Regions from separate parts of the Thauera sp. 63 genome, predicted to be linked through region 4. Evidence: predicted binding sites of a transcription regulator. Region 4 holds the regulator's gene; each other region holds the start of a gene.
The links. Region 4 encodes sigma-54, which starts transcription at its own class of promoters, with help from an activator protein. Its sites were predicted from a motif close to TGGCACGCTTNCTGCTNA; they were not measured.

Region 1: a site for sigma-54 is predicted at 1,820-1,837, ahead of C664_RS10115 (bactofilin family protein). Genes of this name have one in related genera too.
Region 2: a site for sigma-54 is predicted at 2,550-2,567, ahead of metK (methionine adenosyltransferase). Genes of this name have one in related genera too.
Region 3: a site for sigma-54 is predicted at 1,373-1,390, ahead of C664_RS20785 (PEP-CTERM sorting domain-containing protein). Genes of this name have one in related genera too.

What each region holds. Positions count from the first base shown of each region.
Region 1 covers NZ_AMXC01000009.1:67,572-71,346, forward strand. The annotation lists gene C664_RS10105 (proline--tRNA ligase) at 1-450, shown strand, start outside; gene C664_RS10110 (lytic transglycosylase domain-containing protein) at 457-1,110, shown strand; gene C664_RS10115 (bactofilin family protein) at 1,158-1,769, opposite strand; gene C664_RS10120 (HAMP domain-containing sensor histidine kinase) at 2,112-3,539, shown strand; gene C664_RS10125 (hypothetical protein) at 3,529-3,775, shown strand, end outside.
Region 2 covers NZ_AMXC01000043.1:9,271-13,045, forward strand. The annotation lists gene C664_RS18540 (methyl-accepting chemotaxis protein) at 1-61, shown strand, start outside; gene C664_RS18545 (calcium/sodium antiporter) at 80-1,171, opposite strand; gene metK (methionine adenosyltransferase) at 1,296-2,459, opposite strand; gene C664_RS18555 (lysophospholipid acyltransferase family protein) at 2,737-3,636, shown strand; gene C664_RS18560 (lysophospholipid acyltransferase family protein) at 3,633-3,775, shown strand, end outside.
Region 3 covers NZ_AMXC01000003.1:239,655-243,429, reverse strand. The annotation lists gene C664_RS04940 (putative bifunctional diguanylate cyclase/phosphodiesterase) at 1-941, shown strand, start outside; gene C664_RS20785 (PEP-CTERM sorting domain-containing protein) at 1,502-2,194, shown strand; gene C664_RS04930 (Glu/Leu/Phe/Val dehydrogenase dimerization domain-containing protein) at 2,263-3,312, opposite strand; gene C664_RS04925 (indolepyruvate ferredoxin oxidoreductase family protein) at 3,411-3,775, opposite strand, start outside.
Region 4 covers NZ_AMXC01000011.1:23,434-27,208, reverse strand. The annotation lists gene recX (recombination regulator RecX) at 1-301, shown strand, start outside; gene lptB (LPS export ABC transporter ATP-binding protein) at 288-1,010, shown strand; gene C664_RS11340 (RNA polymerase factor sigma-54) at 1,018-2,478, shown strand; gene hpf (ribosome hibernation-promoting factor, HPF/YfiA family) at 2,496-2,819, shown strand; gene ptsN (PTS IIA-like nitrogen regulatory protein PtsN) at 2,956-3,441, shown strand; gene hprK (HPr(Ser) kinase/phosphatase) at 3,410-3,775, shown strand, end outside.

The sequences.
Region 1 (3,775 bases), on a different contig from region 4:
ATGAACGCCACCTTCCTCGACGAGGACGGCAAGCCCAAGCACTTCGAGATGGGCTGCTACGGTATCGGCGTCACCCGCATCCTGGGCGCCGCGATCGAGCAGAACCACGACGCTCGCGGCATCATCTGGCCGCGCGCGATCGCCCCCTTCGAAGTGGTGATCTGCCCGGTGGGCTGGGGCAAGTCGCAGGCGGTGCGCGACGAGGCGCAGAAGCTCTACGACGCGCTGATCGCAGCCGGCGTGGACGCCGTCCTCGACGACCGCGACGAACGTCCGGGCGTAATGTTCGCCGACTGGGAGCTCATCGGCGTGCCGCACCGCGTCACCATCGGCGACCGCGGGCTGAAGGAGGGCCAGGTCGAATACCAGGGGCGTCGCGATGCCGAAGCGACCAAGCTGGCCGTCGGCAACATCGCAGCCCACGTGCTGGGCGCCCTCGACAAGGCCTGATCCATCATGCGCCCCCATGGCTCACTGACCCGCTTCGCTGCCGCGCTGCTGCTCGCGCTGGCGAGCGGCACGGCAGTCGCGGGGGCGCAGCAGTACGAGCCGCTGGCGGCCAGCGTACGGGCGGCCTTGCACGAAGCGGTAAGTGACGCAGCCGCGCCGACGCTACCGATCCCGGATGCCGGCGAACGCGCGCAATGGCTGGCGGAAATGTCGCGCCGCCTGCAGAAGCGCATCCCCGATGCCAGCTACCGCACCGAACTGCTCACCAGCATCCACTACGAGGCGACGCGCGCCGGGCTGGACCCTCAGCTGGTGCTCGGCCTGATCCAGGTCGAGAGCAACTTCCGGAAGTATGCGATCTCGTCCGCCGGCGCGCGCGGCTACATGCAGGTCATGCCGTTCTGGCTCAAGGTCATGAACCGGCCCGACGACAACCTGTTCCACCTGCGCACCAACCTGCGCTACGGCTGCACGATCCTGCGCCACTACCTCGACATCGAAAAGGGCAACCTCTTCCGCGCGCTCGGCCGCTACAACGGCAGCCTGGGCAAGGCCGAATACCCGAACCTGGTGCGTGCCGCGTGGGAGAAGCACTGGAGCTGGCAGCCCCAGCAGCTGGCAGCCGGCACGGTCGCCAGCGCGACCACGCCCGCCAACTGAGACCGGCCGGCCCGCGCTACGCGAGCCGCGACCGGCACTCTCCAGCCTCAGCCAGCCACCGCCGCAAGCGGCTTGCTTTCCGTGCTGCGGCTCTCCACCGCGCGCAGGGCCTCCTTCGCGCCCGCCTTCGCCAGCGACTGAACGTCACCCGAGATCTCGCCGCCCTCCTCGATCAGGATCTTGCCGTAGCGGATCTTGCCGCTGACGCGGCCGGTGGCATGGATGATCAGTTGCTGGCGCGCGGTCAGTTCGCCTTCGAAGCGTCCGTGGATCTCGGCGACGTCGATGCCGACCGTCCCCGCATAGGCGCCATTCTCGGCGATGCGGATGACACGGCTGTCCATCGTCGCCTCGACGCGGCCTTCGACGACCAGGGTGTCGCAGTCGAGGATCTCGGCGCCCTTCAGCTTGACGTCGGGGCCAACGATCAGACGGCTGCCACCGCCGGCCGCCCCATCGAATGCCTCCGGCACCTTCGTCTCCTCGACCGGCGTGGCGACGACCGCAGCCGGCGCAGCGTCGCGCAGCGAGGCCGACTCGCCTGACACGCCCACACCGGACGGCGCACTGCTGCTGACGCCCATGCCCGACCGCGCGGACGGGCCGCGCGGGCTGAGGGGTTCGGCGGCTTTCGGGAACAGATTCGGCTTGTTGAACATGACTTCTCCTTGAACTGGGCTCGGACCGTCCGGTACGGTCATCAGCCGTACTAGCAGAAGCCGTGCCTGATCTGAGTTCTCCCTCATCATCAGACACTTGCGGCAGACATCCCGAGATCGGGCGTTGCCCACGGGCAGCCTAGGCATGCCCAGTTGTCGCCAAAGCCCGACATGATTTGCCCGCACTGCTTCCAAGCACCTGTTCTACAAGCCTATTGCCATGTCGCCTGAGAGCGACAGCAAAGTCGGTCCGTAACCTGGGCTTGCATTTGCGTGATCTACGTCACGCTTCGCTACCCTAAACTCTCGGGCTTGCATTCCAACTGTCGCCGAGTGGCTTCAATGTTGCGTCCGTCATTCAGCCTGACCTTGCTGGCCAGCTTTCTCCTCATCGCCGGCGTACTGGGCGCAGCGGCCGCCAGCGGCTGGATGGCGCTCGAGCAGTTCGCGCGCGAGGGCCGCGAACGCAGTGCAGCGGCAATCACCCTCAACGCGAGCGTGCAGCAACTGGCCGAACGCTCGGTCGATCTCGAGCGCAGTGCCCGGCAGTACCTGGTGCTGGAAGATGAAGCCATCCGCGAGCGCTTCTTCGCCGCGCGGGATGAAGCGCTGCGGGCGCTCACGCGCATCGAGCAGCTCGACCCCGCGCTCGCGCCCCTGGCCGACGCGTGGCGCCAGCACGCCGGGAACATCGTGCTGGCGGTCGGGCGCGAACTTGCGGGGCCACCACTGCCTGCGGCGACAGCCTCCCCCGGCAGTGCCGAGACCCTGCTGGCGCTTAGCGGGATCAACGAGCAGCTTGCCGCGGAAGCACGCGCTCATGTGGCAAGGGATGAACGTGCGCTGCTCGACACCCTCGACGCACGCCGCAAGCAGCTGACGGCCCAGATCCTCGGCGCAGTCGCCATCGCCATGGCGCTCGCCGCACTCACCGGCTGGTGGCTGCTGCGTCCGCTGCGACGCATCGAGAAGGCGATCGCCGCGCTCGGTGACAGCCAGCTCACGCAGGTCATCGAGGTGGACGGACCGGCCGACCTGCGCCGGGTCGGCCAGCAGCTCGACTGGCTACGCCTCCGCCTGACCGAACTCGAGGCGCACCGCAACCGGGTGCTGCGCCACGTGTCGCACGAATTGAAGACACCGCTCGCTTCACTGCGCGAGGGCGTCTCGCTGCTGGCGGACGGAGTCCTCGGGCGGCTCACGCCCGAGCAACGGGAGGTCAGCGCCATTCTCGAACACAACACCCGCGCACTGCAGGAACGGATCGAACAGCTCCTGCACTACAACGCGACCCAGTTCGACGCCCGCAGGCTCGAACTGCGCGCCACGGCACTGCTGCCACTCGTGCGCGAAACCGTTGCCGAGCTTCAGCTCCAGACCCAGGCGCGGGGCATTCGCATCGACATCGACGGCGAGGCCCCGCTGGTCCAGGCCGACGCCGGCAAGCTGCGCATCGCCCTGTCCAACCTGCTGGCCAACGCGATCGGCTTCAGCCCCGCGGGCGATCGCATCCGCATCGAGCTCGCCCGCGATGGCGAGACCGTGCTCATCGACTGCATCGACAGCGGCCCCGGCATCGCGACGGCAGAGCTGGAACGCATTTTCGAACCCTTCTTCCAGGGCAGCCAGCCCGACCAGCGCAGCGCCAAAGGCAGCGGGCTGGGGCTGGCCATCGTGCGCGAGTTCATCGCCGCCCATGGCGGCAAGGTGTTCGCGCTGCCCGCCGAGCGCGGCGCCCACTTCCGGATCGAGTTGCCCCATGCGACCTAGAACCCTGCTGCCGCCGGCCTGGCGCATCGTGTCGGTGCTTGGGCTCGCCGGCCTCGCGGCCTGCAGCGCGGTGCCGCCTCCCGCGCCGCCGGCCGAAGCACCGCGCCCCGTCGCCCAGGTCAATCTCGCCGAACAGACACTGACACGTGCGATCCGTGCCGCCGGGCAACGACCGCCCAACCTCGCACGCGCCCGCAGCCTGCTCGAAGGCCTGCTCGCAGCCGACGACCCGAACG
Region 2 (3,775 bases), on a different contig from region 4:
ACTGAGCCAGCTCGCCGACGCGCTCGAGCAGTCGGTACGCCGCTTCCGCGTGTCGGCCTGAGAGCCGGCGCCCGGGTGATCAGTGACTGGCCGTGCTGCCCGATTGTCGGACCATGCTGACGACCAGCGTGATCACGGTGATCGGCAGCACATAGCCCAGCATCACGCCCGAGAACGCCGGCAGGCTGCTGTGCTGCTGCGCCTGCAGCACCAGCCAGGCGGTGTAGATGGCGTAGTAGGCGAGGAACACGCCGCCTTCCCAGCGTGCGATCTCGCGACCCGAGAGCATGATCGGCAGGCAGGCGAAGGCGACGGCCAGCATCACCCACAGGTCGAAGTTGCGTGCAGCCTCCGACACCGGCAAGCCTGCGCCGGTGGTGATGCCCGAGGCGATGCCCGAGGCGCCGAGTACGGCCAGGATGTTGAAGATGTTGCTGCCGACCACGTTGCCGACCGCGATTTCGCGCTGGCCCCGCATCGCGGCGACGATCGAGGTCGCGATCTCGGGCATCGAGGTGCCGACGGCCACCACGGTCAGTCCGACCACCAGGTCGCTGATGCCGAAGGCGCGCGCGAAGGCGACGGCGGCGTCCACCAGCCAGTCCGCGCCCACCACCAGCATGACCAGGCCGACCACGATCAGGGCCACCTGCACCACCCAGTGGCGGTCCCAGCTGGAGGTCGGAATCTCGGTCTCGAACTCGTCCTGCGCCGCCTTCGAGGCACGGCGCGACTGTACGACCAGGAAGATGGTGTAGGCGATGACCAGTGCGAACAGGACGACGGATTCGAGAATGCCGATCCGGCCGTCGAGCGCCATCACCACCAGCAGCGCGGAGACGCCGATCATGATCGGGATCTCCTGGCGGATGATCTGCTCGTCGACCAGCAGCGGTGTGATCAGCGCCGAGATGCCGAGGATGAGCAGCACGTTGCAGATATTGCTGCCCACCACGTTGCCGATCGCGAGGTCGGGGCTACCGGCTAATGCGGAGCCGACCGACACCGCCATTTCCGGTGCGCTGGTGCCGAAGGCGACCACCGTGAGGCCCACCACCAGCGGCGATACGCCGAAGGAGACCGCCAGGCGCGAGGCGCCGCGCACCAGTACGTCTGCGCCGATGACGAGAACGGTGAGGCCGAGGCCAAACATCAGGACTTGCTGGAGCATGGGCGTATCGAGCGTGCTGGGGAGTTTTGACAGACAGTATAGGCGTCGACGCGTTCGCGGCGCCGTGCCCTGAAAACGAAACGCCCCCCGCCGCTGCCGGCGAGGGGCATGGGACTGGCGGGGCTTACAGTCCGGCGTCGGCGCGCAGTGCGGCAGCCTTGTCGGTCTGCTCCCAGCTGAACTCCGGCTCGTCGCGGCCGAAGTGGCCGTAGGCGGCGGTCTTGGAGTAGATCGGGCGCAGCAGGTCCAGGGTCTGGATGATGGCCTTCGGGCGCAGGTCGAAGTGCTTGCCGACCAGTTTGACGATCTTCTCGTCGGCGACCTTGCCGGTGCCGAAGGTGTTGACCATCAGGCTCACCGGGCGCGCCACGCCGATTGCGTACGCCACCTGCACCTCGCACTTGTCGGCCAGGCCGGCGGCGACGATGTTCTTCGCCACGTAGCGGCCGGCGTAGGCGGCCGAGCGGTCGACCTTGGACGGGTCCTTGCCCGAGAACGCGCCGCCGCCGTGGTGGGCCGCGCCGCCGTAGGTGTCGACGATGATCTTGCGCCCGGTCAGGCCGCAGTCGCCGTGCGGGCCGCCGACCACGAAGCGGCCGGTGGGGTTGACCAGGTAGCGCACATCGCCTTGCATCAGCTCCTTGGGCAGCACCGGCTTGATGATCAGCTCGATCACCGCCTCACGGATCTGCTCCTGGGTCACGTCCGGGTCGTGCTGGGTGGAGACGACCACGGTGTCGATCGCCACCGGCTTGCCGTCAACGTACTTCACCGTCAGCTGGCTCTTGGCATCCGGGCGCAGCCACGGCAGGCGGCCGTCCTTACGCACTTCGGCCTGGCGCTGCATGATGCGGTGCGCGTAGTAGATCGGCAGCGGCATCAGGCTGGGGGTTTCGTTGGTCGCGTAACCGAACATCAGGCCCTGGTCGCCGGCGCCCTGATCGAGCGGGTCGTCGTTGGCCGCATTCACCCCCTGGGCGATGTCGGGCGACTGGCGGTTGATCGCGGCCAGCACGGCGCAGCTCTTGTAGTCGAAGCCGATGTCGGAATTGTCGTAGCCGATGCGGCGGATGACTTCCTGCGCGATTTCGCGATAGTTGGGGTGGGCGGTCGTGGTGATCTCGCCCGAGATCACGACCAGGCCGGTGGACACCAGCGTCTCGCAGGCGACGCGGGCCTTGGGGTCTTCGGCCAGGATGGCGTCGAGCACGCCGTCGGAGACCTGGTCGGCGACCTTGTCGGGATGGCCTTCGGAAACGGACTCGGACGTAAACAGAAATTCAGCCATGTTGCTCTGCTCCAGAAACAGAAAATCCCCGATCAGCCAATGACTTGCGTCTGCGGCCAGCTCCGGGGATTTCGTCGAGCAGCCGACGCTTTAGCAGTATTTGTGACGCGTGCACCCTTGCCGCGTCGCCGCCCTGCAAGTTGTCGATTTAACTCGGCGGTCGCCGCGATTATAGACCCGGATCGTCTGCTGTGTAAGCATTCACCCCTGCATCCGGTGTGAAGTCGCGCGCCGGGTGACCGATTTTCGTCGTCCGGCTGCGGCGGACCTTCGTTTCCTGGCCGGTTTCCATTCGCCCGACTCTGACGTGCTGGTCAATCTTTCCTTTCGTCTTCTGTCCCGCCTCCCGCTGTCCTGGCTGCACCGTCTTGGCGCGTGGGCGGGCTGGCTCGTGTATCGCGCGTCGCCCTCCTATGCGCGGCGCCTGCGCGAGAACCTGTTCAATGCGCTCGGGCGCGAGGACGAGCGCGTGCTGCGTGCGGCCATCGCCGAGGCCGGGCGTCAGGCGCTGGAACTGCCCTGGATCTGGCTGCGCCCGGCCGAGGAAGTCGTGGCGGGCGCCGTGCGTACTGAAGGCTGGGCGCTCGTCGAGCAGGCGCGTGCGGACGGCGCGGGCATCCTCTTCATCACGCCGCACCTGGGTTGCTTCGAGATTACCGCGCAGTGCATCGCGGCCCGGATCCCGATCACCGTGCTCTACCGCCCGCCCCGCAAACCCGAGCTGCAGCCGCTGATGGAAGCGGGCCGCGCGCGCGGCCAGATGCGCACTGCGCCGGCCGACCTGTCGGGCGTGCGCAAGCTGGTCAAGACCCTGCGCAGCCAGGAAGCGGTGGGCATGCTGCCGGACCAGGTGCCCGGCGAAGGCGAAGGCATGTGGGCGCCCTTCTTCGGCAAGCCCGCGTGGACGATGACGCTGGCGGCACGCCTGGCCGCGGTGAAGGGGGTGCGCGTGATCTACACCTGGGCCGAGCGCCTGCCGCGCGGCGAGGGCTTCGTGTTCCGCCTGCAGGCGCCGACCGAGGCGCTGACCGGCGAGCTGGAAACCGACGTCGCCATCATCAACCGCGAGGTCGAGCGCATCATCCTGCAGTGCCCGCAGCAGTACCTGTGGGGTTACAACCGCTACAAGCAGCCGCGCGGCGAGCGTGTCGCCGCCGCCGCGGAGGCCGGGCAATGAGTCGCCTCGCCATCGGGATCTTCTGGCTGCTCCACTGGCTGCCCTTGTCGTTGCTGTCGCGAATCGGTGCAGCGTTCGGCCTGCTGCTCTACGTGTTCGTGGCGCCGCGGCGCAAGGTGGCGCTGACCAACCTGCGGCT
Region 3 (3,775 bases), on a different contig from region 4:
GTGGCAACGAGGTCATGCTCGACGCCCGTGCCGGCATCGCGATTCATCCGGCGGACGGCCAGTCGACCTCCGAGCTGATCAGCGCCTGCATCGCGGCGACGCACCACGCCAAGAGCCACGGCGTCCGCGACCTGCAGTTCTACTCGCCCGACATCAACACCGACGCCCGCCTGCAACTGCAACTAGAGGCCGAACTGCGCGCCGCACTGGCAAGCACGGACGGCGGCGGCCTGATGCTGCACTACCAGCCCAAGTACGATCGCGAAGGCGCGATCCGCTGCGCGGAGGCCCTGATCCGCTGGCAGCACCCGACGCTCGGCCTGCTGCCCCCCAGCCGCTTCATCCCGCTCGCAGAAGAAACCGGCCTGATCATTCCGCTCGGCGAGTGGGTCATCCGCCGTGCCTGCCGCCAGTTGCGCGAGTGGGGCGACGCCGGCCTGCCGATCGTCGGGGTGGCGCTCAATCTCGCTGCCTCGCACTTCCTCGACGCCGGGCTCTTGCCCTTGCTGGTGGCCGAGACCGAGCGCAGCGGCGTACCGCAACACCTGATCGAGCTCGAGCTGACCGAAAGCATGATCATGCAGGACACGGAGTTCGTGCGCGCGGTGCTGCGCGACATGCACGAATACGGTTTCCGCCTCGCGCTCGACGATTTCGGCATGGGCTACTCTTCGCTGAGCCAGCTGAGCTTCCTGCCGCTCGACACGCTGAAGATCGACCGCGCCTTCATCCAGGACATGCTCGGCGTGCCGCGCCAGGCCGCCGTGGTGCGCGGCATCATCGCGTTGGCGAAAGGGCTCGGCCTCGAAGTGGTGGCAGAAGGCGTGGAGACGATCGAACAGGCCGAGGTCCTGCGCCACGAAGGCTGCGACCTCGTCCAGGGCTACCTGTACGCACGGCCACTGCCGGCGGACGAGTTCGCGCGACGGTTGATTGCCTGAAGTCACAGCCCGCCGGTGCGCCACTCGCACCTGCAGGGCCAGCGCTGCCCCCCATGAGTCGTGCTGGACAGATCGCCGCCGCCTCCCTCGCTGACGACACAGGCGGATGCACCTGCGTAACCCAGGTGTCGGATTTTTTTACACAAAATCCCTGAAATCGTAAAAAACGGGGAAGTTCTGCGGCCCGAACGCACATCCAAGGCGACAAATATCAAATTCGTTACCATGCGCAAGAGAATGCGGGTCGTGATTCATTCCACGCTCTCGCGCGCAAAACGCACCGTAGAGCTCACTCGTCCGGGGTCACTGTCGGGGTGCCTGTCGCGGGTTCTTACAGTTGCGGTTCGCGCTTGCGTAAAGGGCCCTCGGATCGCCCTACAGCGCGATCAGCCCTCCCACGAAACCCAGGCCGGCTCTGGAGGATGAATCATTGGCACGCTAAGTGCTTAAACCTTCCTGAGTACATCGCCTGCCTGCCGCAGCATTTCAGGGGCTTCAAATCCACCCCACGGCAGGGCCGGCGCGCTGACGAACCGAATTCAAACGCATGGGATTCAAAAATGAAAAAGAACGCAATCGCCCTCGGGCTCGCTGCCCTGGCCCTCTCGGGATCCGCACTGGCTGCGCCCATCTTTAGCGACGACTTCAATCGCTCCAACGCCAACAACGTTGGCGGCGGCTGGAGCGAGATCGAGCGCAGTGGCAACAACAACCGCAACGACGTCGCGATCAGCGGCAACGCCCTGCAGTTGCGTGACAACCAGGGCGCTGCCAGTGCGGCCTCGCCAGACGCAGCGGCCACCTTCTCGGTGTCCACGCTGGGCCTGGAGAACCTGTTCCTGTCCTTCGACTGGGCGCCGCTGACGGACTCCGAAAGCGATGACTTCCTCAACGTCAGCTGGCGGACCGGCGGTGGCGACTGGACCGACCTCTGGTCTGTCGGCTTGGGTGGCAACGGTGGGTGGAGCAGCGCGAATGTCGAGCTGGGGGCCTCCGCCGCGAATCTCGAGATCATCGACATCCGGTTCTGGACGGACGTGAGCTACTCCGGTTTTCTCGGAATCCTTTTCGACTCCCCTGCAAACGAAGGCGCACGGATCGACTGGATCAGCCTGACCGGAAATCCCATCCCTGTCGTGGAGAGCCCTCCGGTGTCCGACTCGCAAGCCGTCCCCGAGCCGACCACGCTCGCCCTGCTCGGCCTCGGTCTCGCCGGCCTGGGCACCCTGCGCCGCAAGCAGCGCGCTGCCTGACACCCGGGCTCCACGCAGGAAAACGGCGACCCGCGGGTCGCCGTTTTTCATGGTCGCGCCGGAAACGCTCAGCGCTTGAAGCGCTCCTCGGCGATGGCATCCGCCACTTCGCCGGTCGGTCGCTCCTCCTTGCGCGCACGCTCGAAGATCTCCATCAGGTTGTCCTCGATGCCCTCGATGTGCTTGATCAGCGCCGCACGGTCGAACCCGATGCGCTCGTGATACACGTCGATGATGCCGCCTGCGTTGATGACGTAATCCGGCGCATACAGGATACCGCGCTTCATCAGCTCGGCACCGTGACGGGCTTCGGCGAGCTGGTTGTTGGCGGCCCCGGCAACGACCTTCGCCTTCAGTTGCGGGATCGTGCTGTCGTTGAGGATGGCGCCGAGCGCGCAGGGGGCGAAGACGTCGACGTCGAGACCGAAGACCTCTTCCGGCGCGACCACGGTGGCGCCCAGCTCCTTGCCAGCCTGCGCCAGCGGCTCGCGGTGGATGTCGGTGACCCAGAGCTGCGCGCCTGCAGCCTTGAGCTGGCGGGCGAGGTCGAAGCCGACGTTGCCCACGCCCTGCACCGCGACGCGCAGGCCTTCCAGTGAATCACGGCCGAGGCGCTCCTTCACCGCCGCCTTGATGCCGATGAAGGTGCCGTAGGCGGTGGCCGGCGAGGGGTCGCCACTGCGCGTACCCGCGTCCGAGGGCTTGTCGTGGATGCCGGCGACGTGGCGGGTGAACTGCGTCATGTACTTCATGTCGGCGACGCTGGTGCCGGAATCCTCGGCGGCAATGTAGCGGCCATTCAGCTGCTCCAGCGCACGGGCAAAAGCGGCGAGCAGTTCGGGCGTCTTCTGCGTGCGCGGGTTGCCGATGATGACGGACTTGCCGCCGCCGAGCTTCAGATTGGCCATCGCCGACTTGTAGGTCATGCCGCGCGACAGGCGCAGCACATCGCGAATCGCCTCCTCCTCGGAGGCATACGGCCACATGCGGCAGCCACCGAGCGCCGGACCGAGATTGGAATTGTGGACGGCGATGATCGCCTTCAGTCCGCTCTTGTCGTCGCTGACGAAGACCACCTGCTCGTGATCGGCGAAGTCGCTCAGGGAAAATACGGCCATGCTGTGTCTCCTTCCTTATGGGAACGTGGTGTGAGCCAGCCCGCCGGCGCCGCTCGTGGCGGGCCGGTCAGACGGCAGGGGTGAAAAGCGGTGCGGCGTCAGCCCGGGATGATCGCGATGGTCCGACGCGCCTTGGTCGCCACCGGCGCACTCACCGGACGGCGGTGGCGGAAGTCCTCGAGCAGGGCCGCCTGGCGCTGGCGGGCGCTGGCGAGGTAGCGCTCGCGCACATGGCCGTAGCCGCGGATCTGCTCGGGGATGGCCGCCAGCTCGATCGCCGCCTCGTGGTTGCTGCGGTCGAGGTTGACGACGATTTCCTCGACGATGCGCTCGTAGTCGGCGATCAGCTCGCGATCGAGCTTGCGGTCGTGGCTGCGCGCGAAGGGGTCCAGCAGCGAGCCGCGCAGATGGCGGAACTTCGCCAGCGTACGCATCGCCTTGAGCATCCACGGGCCGTAGGCCT
Region 4 (3,775 bases):
GTCCGACAGCCGCTTCGCGGAAGCCTTCGTGCGCGGCAAGGCCGCGCGTTTTGGCGCGAGCCGGCTGCGCAACGAGCTGGCCCGTCGCGGTATCGAGCGCGAACTGATCGACGAGGCCATCGCCGGCGAATGTACCGAGTCCGAGATCGAGCGTGCCCGCAGCGTGCTGCATGGCCGCTTCCGCGAGCCGCCGACCGACCCCCGCGAGTGGGCCCGGCAGGCGCGCTTCCTGCAAACCCGCGGCTTTGCGCCCGACCTGATCCGCAAGCTGCTGAAAGAGCCCTACGATGAGTCTGCTTAAGGTCGCCGGTCTGCAGAAGCGCTACAAGGCGCGCACGGTGGTGCACGACGTCGGCTTCGAGGTCGGCTCGGGCGAGGTCGTCGGCCTGCTCGGCCCCAACGGGGCGGGCAAGACCACCTGCTTCTACATGATCGTCGGCCTGGTGCGTGCCGACGGTGGCCAGATCGGGCTGGACGGCAAGGATCTCACCCACCTGCCGATTCACGCCCGTGCCCGCCTCGGCCTGTCCTACCTGCCGCAGGAAATGAGCGTGTTCCGCAAGCTCACGGTGGCCGAGAACATCCGCGCGGTGCTCGAACTGCAGGGGCTGGAGTCACGCCAGATCGACGAGCGCCTGCAGGAACTGCTCGAGGAACTGGGCATCACCCACCTGCGCGACAACACCGCGATCTCCCTGTCGGGTGGCGAACGCCGCCGCTGCGAGATCGCCCGCGCGCTCGCCACCGATCCGCGCCTGATCCTGCTCGACGAGCCTTTCGCCGGCGTCGACCCGATCGCCGTGATCGATATCCAGAAGATCATCCGCTTCCTCAAGGAACGCGGCATCGGCGTGCTCATCACCGACCACAACGTGCGCGAGACGCTTGGCATCTGCGATCGCGCCTATATCATCAGCGAGGGTCGCGTGCTCGCCAGCGGCCAGCCTGACGAGATCATCGCCAACGAGAAGGTGCGCCAGGTCTACCTCGGCGAACATTTCCGCCTCTAGCGCCCGAATGAAACCCAGCCTCCAGCTCAAGCTCTCGCAGCACCTCACGCTGACGCCTCAGCTGCAGCAGTCGATCAAGCTGCTGCAGCTGTCCACGCTCGAGCTGAACCAGGAGATCGAGCGCTTCCTGCTCGAGAACCCGATGCTCGAGCGCGAGGAGATCGACGACTTCGTGCCGCAGCCCGGTCTCGCCACCAGCACCCCGCCTGCCGAACGTGAGCGCGAGCGCGAACGCGAAACCAGCGCCGAGGCCACCAGCGACGGCGAAGCAGGAAAGGCGAACGATCGCGAGGACAACGAGGAAGGCATCGACTGGTCCAACGTCGGCAGTGGCGCCCAGGCCAAGCGCGACGATGACGACGACACCGACTTCCAGGAGTTCCAGGCGGCCGAGCTGTCGCTTCGCGACCACCTCGACGAGCAGGTCGCGCTGTCGCCGCTCTCCGACCGCGACCGCGCGCTGGTGCGCTTCATCATCGAGGCGCTGGACGACGACGGCTACCTGCACCAGCCGCTCGAGGAGTTGCTCGAGTTGCTGCCACCCGAGCTCGACATCGACCTCGACGAGCTTTCCATCGCGCTGCGCCACGTACAGCACCTCGACCCTGCCGGCATCGGCGCACGCAGCCCGCAGGAATGCCTGTCGCTGCAGCTGCGAGCGATGCCCGAGACGCCGACGCAGATGCTCGCGCTCGAGATCGTTGACCAGCATCTCGAACTGCTCGCCGAGCGCAACTTCGCGCGCCTCAAGAAACACACCGGTTGCGACGACGACCAGCTGCGCGCTGCCCACGCTCTGATCTGCAGCCTCGACCCGCATCCGGGCTCGCGCCACTCCGTCTCCGAGACGCGCTACGTGCTGCCTGACGTCATCGTGCGCAAGATCCGCGGACGCTGGACCGTCAGCCTCAACCAGGACGCGATGCCGCGCCTGCGCGTCAACCGGCTCTACGCCAGCCTGCTGCAGCAGAACCGCGGCCAGGGCGGCGGCCTGACCGGCCAGTTACAGGAAGCACGCTGGCTGATCAAGAACGTCCAGCAGCGTTTCGACACCATCCTGCGGGTCTCCCAAGCCATCGTTGACCAGCAGCGGCAGTTCTTCGATCATGGAGACGTGGCGATGCGGCCACTCACTCTCCGGGAGATCGCGGACCAGCTCGAACTGCACGAATCCACCGTTTCGCGCGTCACGACGCAGAAATACATGGCGACGCCGCGCGGTGTGTTCGAACTCAAGTATTTCTTCGGCAGCCACGTCTCCACCGACACTGGCGGAGCGGCCTCTTCCACGGCGATTCGGGCGCTGATTCGTCAACTGGTGGACGCCGAGGACAGCAAGAAGCCGCTGTCCGACGCAAGGATTGCAGAAGTTTTGGGCCAGCAGGGTATCGTGGTCGCACGACGCACCATCGCGAAGTACCGCGAATCACTGAATATCCCGCCGGTCAGTCTGCGCAAATCGATCTGACAACAACAGGAGTTACCATGAATCTCAACATCACCGGGCGCCACGTCGAGGTCACCCCGGCCATCCGTGACTACGTGAGCACCAAGCTTGACCGCGTCATCCGCCACTTCGACAACGTCACCAGCGTGGCGGTGATCCTCTCCGTCGAAAAGCTGAAGCAGAAGGCCGAAGTCACGCTGCACGTGCGCGGCAAGGATCTCTTCGTCGAAAGCGACGACGCAGACATGTACGCCGCCATCGACTCGATGGCTGACAAGCTCGATCGTCAGGTGCAGAAATACAAGCAGAAGATGGCCGACCACAACCACGAAGCCCTGAAGCATCAGGAGCCGGAAGCCTGATTGCCAGGTTGCGGTTTTATGTCCGGGGTGTGGGTATAATGCGCGCGTTTTCAAGACGCGGCTTCAACGCATCCCGGTCCGTCCGATCGCCCAGCGCGGCGCCAGCGGCAACGGCGCTGCGCAAGCTCCACTGCGAATGAGCCTGATACCTCAACTCCTGCCACTGTCCAATGTGGTGGTCGATCTCGATGCAAGCAGCAAGAAGCGTGTCTTCGAACAGGCGGGGCTGCTTTTCGAGAACAACCAGGGCATCGCCCGCATTCTGGTGTTCGACAGCCTGTTCGCTCGAGAACGGCTGGGCTCCACAGGCCTCGGCCAGGGCATCGCCATCCCGCATGGCCGCATCAAGGGCCTGAAGGAAGCGGCCGGCGCCTTCCTGCGCCTGGCTGCCCCGGTGCAGTTCGATGCGCCCGATGGCCGCCCGGTGAATCTCCTGTTCGTGCTGCTGGTGCCCGAGCAAGCCAACGAGACCCACCTGCAGCTCCTGTCCGAGCTCGCGCAGATGTTCAGCGACCGCGCCTTCCGCGAGGCACTGCTGAACGCGCCCGACGCCGAACACATCCACCAGATGTTCCTCGACTGGGGTACCGATGCGGCAGACAAGCGTCGCGAGGCTGTTTGAGGCCCAGCGCGAGCGCCTTGAACTCACCCACGTCAGCGGACGTCTCGACGCCACGCTGGCCGTCGCTGAAGAGCGTATCTGGCCGGCCGACCTCGTCGGCCACCTCAACCTGATCCACCCCACGCGCCTGCAGATCATTGGCGCCGCCGAGCTGGCCTGGGCACGGCGCCAGACGACCGACAAGGTCGCCCATCACCTCAACGAGATCCTGTCGACCCGGCCACCGGCCATCATCATCGCCGACGGCTGTGCTGCCTCGAACATCATCCACGGCATCTGCGAGGCCCACGACGTCGCCCTGTTCACCACGCCGCAGCCCGCGGCCGGCGTGATC